Regions from separate parts of the uncultured Faecalibacterium sp. genome, predicted to be linked through region 2. Evidence: predicted binding sites of a transcription regulator. Region 2 holds the regulator's gene; the other holds the start of a gene.
What was found. Region 2 encodes Rex, which represses fermentation and respiration genes when NADH is low (regulators of the CRP and FNR family bind a similar motif). Its sites were predicted from a motif close to ATTGTTAANNNNTTAACAAT; they were not measured.

Region 1 (3,415 bases), on a different contig from region 2:
GACGGATGCGGCTCTCCAGCTGGCCGGTCTTCTTATTAAAGAAGGTAGAGGACAGGCAGATAAAGCTCTTGCCGCCCTTGGAAAGGTATGCGCCCAGAACGAAGTCCAGCTGACCGCCGGCACCGGAGATGTGCTTGAGGCCTGCAGTCTCGGCGTTCACCTGACCGAACAGGTCGATGTCCACAGCGTTGTTGATGGAAATAAAGTTATCCAGTGCGGAGATGCTGCGGATATCGTTGGTGTAGTCCACGGGTGCAGACATGCACTCCGGGTTATCGTTCAGGTAATCGTACATTTTCTGGGTGCCGGCACCGAAGGCGTAGACCTGACGGCCCTTGTCCAGCTGCTTGCGTGCACCGGTGATCTTGCCGGCCTTGGCGATATCCACAAAGGCATCCACATACATTTCGGTGTGCACGCCCAGATCCTTCAAATCGCTCTGTGCGATCAGGCTGCCGATGGCATTGGGCATACCGCCGATGCCCAGCTGCAGGCAGGCACCGTTGGGGATCTGCGGAACGATCAGGTTGGCAACCTTCAGATCCACTTCGGTAGCAGCACCGGGAGCGGCCATCTGGCCGATGGGCGGGTTCTCGCCTTCCACGATGCCGGTGACCTGAGAAATATGGATGCAGTTCTCCATGCCGCCAAGGCAGCGGGGCATGTTCTTGTTGACCTCAACGATGATCTTCTTGGCTTTTTCGCACACAGCACCCAGATGAGATGCACTGGGGCCGAAGTTGAAGTAGCCGTGCTCGTCCATGGGGGTCACCTGGAACACCGCCACATCCAGCGGATCCGGGCTTTCGCGGTAGTAGCGGGGCAGCTCGGAATAACGGATGGGGGAGTAGAAGGAGAAGCCCTGTGCAATGGCCTTGCGCTCAATGCCGCCCATATGCCAGCTGTTCCATGTCATGTGTGCAGCGGGATCGTCGATCTGGAAGATCGCGGGCACCCACATCAGGATGCCGCCGCGGAAGTTGACACCTTCCAGCTCAGGCAGACGCTTTGCGATCTCGGCATCCACCGCCACAGGGGTGTTCACAGCCCAGCCGTAATCCACCCAGTCACCGCTTTTGACCAGTGCGGCAGCCTGAGCGGCGGTCATTTTCTTCTGAGCATACAGTTCCGTAAAATCCATTATAAACCATCCTCTCCTATAATAACATAAAGGAATTGTAAATTTATCATTTACTCTTCCTGCACGGACAAATCTTTGCAGGATGTTTACCACCTGTTGGCAATTTGAACACAGCTCTGACACAGGCGGATGATATCCTGATAACCAGCAGAAGGCAGCTGTCGGACAGGGCAGCAGATCTGCACAACTTAGTTATAACATTAACAATGTGTAGAATCAATAGTTTATCGAGAAAATTTTGACCGACTGGCAATATGGACAAAATTCGAGGAGTTTTTGGACGATTGTTTGGTACTGGAAAACCAAAATCTTTGCAAAAGGACTTGATAAAATTTTGACGATATGGTTTACTTATAGCGTAGCAGGCAGCTGCGATGCAGCACGACATTGATTGTTTAAATTTTAACGATAAAACGTACAGCTTGCACAAAAATCTTGCACCCAAGACTGGAAAGTGCTATCATGGCAGAACCAAAACGCGCTTTTCACAGCGCTCAAGGAGGACACCAGACGATGGCAACAGCAGTTTATCCCGGTTCGTTCGATCCGGTCACAAAAGGGCATCTCGATATCATCAAGCGCGCAGCAAAGATCAACGATCATCTGATCGTGGCGGTGCTCAACAACAGCGCAAAGAATCCGCTGTTCACCGTGGAGGAACGCGTGGAGCTTCTAAAGGAATGCTGCAAAGGCATCCAGAATGTTTCGGTGGAGAGCTTCGACGGCCTGACCGTGGAGTTCGCCAAGAAACGGCACGCTTCGGTGATGGTGCGGGGCCTGCGGGCGGTGACGGATTTTGAAAACGAGATCCAGCTTGCGCAGACCAATCACGCACTGATGCCCGGCATCGAGACCATGTTTCTGGCAACGAGCATCAAGTGGAGCTACCTTTCTTCCACCATTGTAAAAGAGGCAGCTTACTACGGCAGCGACATCGGTAAGTTCGTCACACCCAATGTGGAAAAGGCGGTCAACGAAAAGTATGCGCTGATCCGGCAGAAAAAAGACCCCGAGACCTAATTTGTAAAAGCGCTTACGGGCGTTTTTGATAAAAATGGCTTACGAAAAGTAACACATACACAATTCAGGAGGCTATTCACATGAAAAAGATCGTTATCGCATCTGCATGCCGTACCGCTATTGGCAAATTCGGCGGCACTCTGGCAAACGTTCCCGCAGTTGAGCTTGGCTCCATCGTCATCAAGGAAGCTCTGAACCGTGCAAACGTCGCTCCCGAGCAGGTCGATCATGTCTACATGGGCTGCGTCATTCAGGCCGGTCTGGGCCAGAACGTCGCTCGTCAGGCTGCTCTGAAGGCTGGCCTGCCCATCGAGACCCCGGCTGTCACCGTCAACGTGGTGTGCGGCTCCGGTCTGAACTGCGTCAACATGGCTGCTCAGATGATCGAGGCTGGCGATGCTGACATCGTGGTCGCAGGCGGCATGGAGAACATGGACATGGCTCCCTTCGCACTGCAGAAGGCTCGTTACGGCTACCGCATGGGCGCACCCATGGGCAAGAGCGAGATCGTGGATACCATGGTCAACGATGCTCTGTGGGATGCCTGCGGCTTCAACAAGCACATGGGCATGACCGCTGAGAATGTCTGCACCAACGAGACTTATCAGAAGAAGTACGGCTACAGCCCCATCACCCGTGAGATGCTGGACGAGTTCTCATACAACAGCCAGCTGAAGGCTGACAAGGCTATCAAGGACGGCGCTTTCAAGGACGAGATCGTTCCCGTTGTGATCAAGGGCAAGAAGGGCGACACCGTGTTCGATACTGATGAAGGCCCCCGTCTGAGCGCTCCTGAAGTGCTGGCAAAGCTGAAGCCCGCTTTCACCAAGGACGGCATCGTGACCGCCGGCAACTCTTCCGCCATCAATGACGGCGCTGCTGCTCTGGTCATCATGAGCGAGGAGAAGGCCAAGGAGCTGGGCGTGAAGCCTCTGGCTACCTGGGTCGCCGGTGCTCTGGCAGGCGTTGAGCCCGAAGTCATGGGCCTGGGCCCCATCGCCGCTACCAAGAAGGTCATGGCAAAGACCGGCCTGACTGTTGCTGACATGGATCTGATCGAGGCCAACGAGGCATTTGCTGCTCAGTCTGTGGCTGTCAGTCAGGCTCTGAACTTTGATATGAGCAAGGTGAACGTCAACGGCGGCGCAATTGCTCTGGGCCACCCGGTCGGCGCTTCCGGCGCTCGTATCCTGGTCACCCTGCTGTATGCTATGAAGCATCGCGGTGCACACAAGGGCCTGGCTACCCTGTGCA
Region 2 (3,415 bases):
TGCTCAGCCTGGAACTCCTTGATGGCGTTCTGGTAAGCCTCGTGACGGCTGTCGCCGCCCCACCAGCTGATGGTCATGGAAACAGGGCCGTCAGACAGTGCCAGGCTCTCGTCTGCAGAAGCAGCGGGAGCGGAAGAAGCGGTGGAAGCAGCAGAGCTGGATGCAGCAGAGTTGCCGCCGCAGGCAGCCAGAAGGCCGGCAGCGCCCACAGCGCCGGTGACCTTCATGAAATCACGACGAGAAATTGCCTTGCTCATTTTTGTTCTCCTCCTAAATACAGAAAACATCATCTCGAACGGGGGTCTGCACATACCCCGTTGTATACAATTATGATAACAAAACAACAACCAAAAAGAAAGACGCAAATTGCAGATATCTAAACAAAAAACGTACAAATATTGCTCTTGTTTCCGCGCAAGAATTGACGCCTTCGCTGAAATGAATAAACTTGGCTCGAAAAACTGTGCAACATGTATACTTCGCTATTTTGCATAGAAAACTGGGATGCATCATAGAGGGAACGTCGAATTTTGCGATAATTTTGTAAACATTCCGTTTCAGAACGTGGAAACGTTGCATATATTGTGGACGAACACCAGCTTAAAAAGCCCGGATGGGAGCCTTTGAACTGATATATCAATAGCGCAAAAAATGTTCACTCTGATATATCAATTGCGTGAAGCGGGCATCCGGCACCGGTCTGCAGGCGTGGAAATCGGTGCTTCTTCGCCCTTTTGGGGGGTGAAGAAGCACCGACAGCAACATATTTTGCGCTGCTGCGTGGACTGCGCCTGTGGGCCGGGAATAAAAAAGAAAGGCTGCCGTGTCGTTGGACACAGCAGCCTTGTATACAAGTTTATTCGACCCGCGAAGCAGCTTTTTCGGCGTAGAACGCGCGCTTTGCCTTGAAATAGCACTGGGGGCACATGCTCACGTACTGCACATCGTTTTCCAGATCGATGGCCACCTGCTCGCCCTCAAAGACGAATCTGCCGTTCACCCTGCGGCAGTTGCAGATGGCCTTGCGGCCGCAGGTGCAGATAGTCTTCATTTCCTCGATGGTGTGGGCCAGCTCCAGCAGGCGGGTAGAGCCGGGAAAGCCCTTGAGCGAAAAATCTGCCCGCAGGCCGTAGCAGATCACCGGAATGTTCAAATCCACCGTGACCATGAACAGCTGTTCTGCCTGCTGCGCAGTGAAAAACTGGCTCTCGTCGCACAGCACGCAGGCCAGCGGCGCACCGTCAGCGTTGGCCGTGCGCACGGCCTCGAACACGTCCGTCTCCGGCGGGATCAGCAGATCAGCCTTGCGGCGCACGCCCAGACGGCTCACCAGCTCACCGCCGCCCTTGGTGTCCACCTGTGGCTTGAGGATCAGCACCCGCATCCCCTGTTCTTCGTAGTTGTGGGCTACCTGCATCAGGGCGGTGCTTTTGCCGCTGTTCATCGCGCCGTAACGGAAATACAGTTTTGCCATTTGAAAAACTCTCCTTACAGAAAGAACCCTCTCAGCCAAAGCCTGACGGCTTTGCCAGCTCCCCCGATGGGGGAGCTTTTCTGCATCTTCCGGGCAGGCTGTCCTTCGCCGGAGAAGCAGAAACTTTCCCGTCCCCACTCATAAAGCTACCCTTTCGGGGGAGCTGTCGAGTGTATGCGAGACTGAGAGGGTTCAGCGGCATCTCAGGCTTTGACTGAGAGGGTTCTCTTATTACTTATAATAGGTATATTCAGTCCTGATTGCGCAGGCGGTAGCCAAGGCTCATCAGGCTGTCGCCCAGATGGACGTTCTCCACCACCACATCGGGATACGGCACAGAGAGGTCATAGTGGGAGAAGTTCCAGAAGCCCTCGATGCCCAGATCCACCAGACGGCCGCTGACCTGTTCCGCACCGTCGCGGGGCACACAGAGCACTGCGACCTTGGGGTGATGCTCGGCACAGAAAGACTCCAGCTCGTCGATATGGCGGATCTGGATGCCGCTGATCTCCTTGCCCACCTCGCTCTGTGCCACGTCAAAGGCGGCGATCAGGCGGTAGCCGTTGGTATCGGTGGTGATAAAGCGGCTCACTGCCTTGCCCAGACGGCCGCAGCCGATCAGGATGGTGGGCAGGCGGTCGCCGTTGCCGAACAGCAGGCCTTCCAGAATGGAGAGCAGGTTTTCCACCGAGTAGCCGATGCCCTGCCGGCCATTCACATCGCCGATGCAGTTGAAGTCCTGCCGTACCTGCGAAGCGGTGGTGCCCATCTGAGCAGCCAGCTCGCGGGAAGAAATGCTGTTGATGCCGTCCGCCTGCAGAGAGCACAGATAGCGGTAATATTTGGGAAGACGCTTGATAACGGGAAGCGAAGCCCTTGCAGGAGTGTTCATAGAATACTTTCTCCTTTCGCTCTATCGCAGTACTTGCCGCAGCTGCCTGCTTTACAGATGCGGCGCAGAGAAACCCCGATCCGTTTACGGGTTCATATTGCAGATATTACAGTCAATTATTTAAAGTATACTGCACCGATGGAGAATGTCAAATCATTCTCAAAAAATTTTTATGAAATGTTACCGCTTTTTTGCTGCAGCGGGTCTGCATAGCCCGGCACAGGCTGGGGAATGCTGACAAAAAACGCAGGAGGAAAGCATATGAACGATGAAACGCAGCAGACCGACGCAGGACGGCTGGAAAAAGAAGAGATCGAGGATCTGGGCACGGTCACGCTGGCCCGCGGGGAGCATGTGATCCACTGTCTGACCGTCATCGGCCAGATCGAAGGCCATTCGGAAGCGCCGCAGGGCCAGAAGACCACGAAGTATGAGCATGTCATCCCGCAGCTGGTGGCCGCGCAGGAGGATCCTCGCATCGAAGGTCTGCTGGTGCTGCTGAACACGGTAGGCGGTGATGTGGAAGCAGGCCTTGCGCTGGCGGAGCTGATCGCCAGCGTGTCCAAACCCAGTGCAACGCTTGTGCTGGGCGGCGGGCACTCCATCGGCATCCCGCTTGCCGTCAGCGCCCGGCGCAGCTTCATCGTGCCCACAGCCACCATGACCGTGCACCCGGTGCGGCATTCCGGCGTCATTCTGGGGGTGCCGCAGACCATGCGCAGCTTTGAGCAGATGCAGCAGCGCATCACCGGCTTCGTAGCGGCCCACAGCGGCATGACCGAAAAACGCTACACCGACCTGATGCTCCACACCGGCGAGCTGGTGATGGACATGGGCACTGTGCTGGATGGACGCCGGGCTGTGAAGGAAAAGCTCATTGATGAGCTGGGCGGGCTTTCGGATGCGCTGGCGTGGCTGTATAAAGAGATTGAACGCAAATGAAGGCCGATTTTGTACAACAATAGGTTTGCCATTTTCTTCCCTGCGTGGTACAATAATAAAATCAAATAGTGTGTCTACTACAAACGCGGGGAACAAAGAAACATGGC

Region 1: the regulator Rex is predicted to act here: its motif matches at 1,532-1,551, upstream of coaD (pantetheine-phosphate adenylyltransferase).

Annotation. Positions count from the first base shown of each region.
Region 1 is NZ_FMFG01000018.1:37,672-41,086, reverse strand. Features, by position in the region: gene QZL71_RS07815 (butyryl-CoA:acetate CoA-transferase) at 1-1,141, opposite strand, end outside; gene coaD (pantetheine-phosphate adenylyltransferase) at 1,655-2,161, shown strand; gene QZL71_RS07805 (acetyl-CoA C-acetyltransferase) at 2,242-3,415, shown strand, end outside.
Region 2 is NZ_FMFG01000021.1:4,838-8,252, reverse strand. Features, by position in the region: gene QZL71_RS08365 (ABC transporter substrate-binding protein) at 1-257, opposite strand, end outside; gene QZL71_RS08360 (thymidine kinase) at 857-1,474, opposite strand; gene QZL71_RS08355 (redox-sensing transcriptional repressor Rex) at 1,725-2,366, opposite strand; gene QZL71_RS08350 (ClpP family protease) at 2,628-3,308, shown strand; gene QZL71_RS08345 (DNA translocase FtsK) at 3,411-3,415, shown strand, end outside.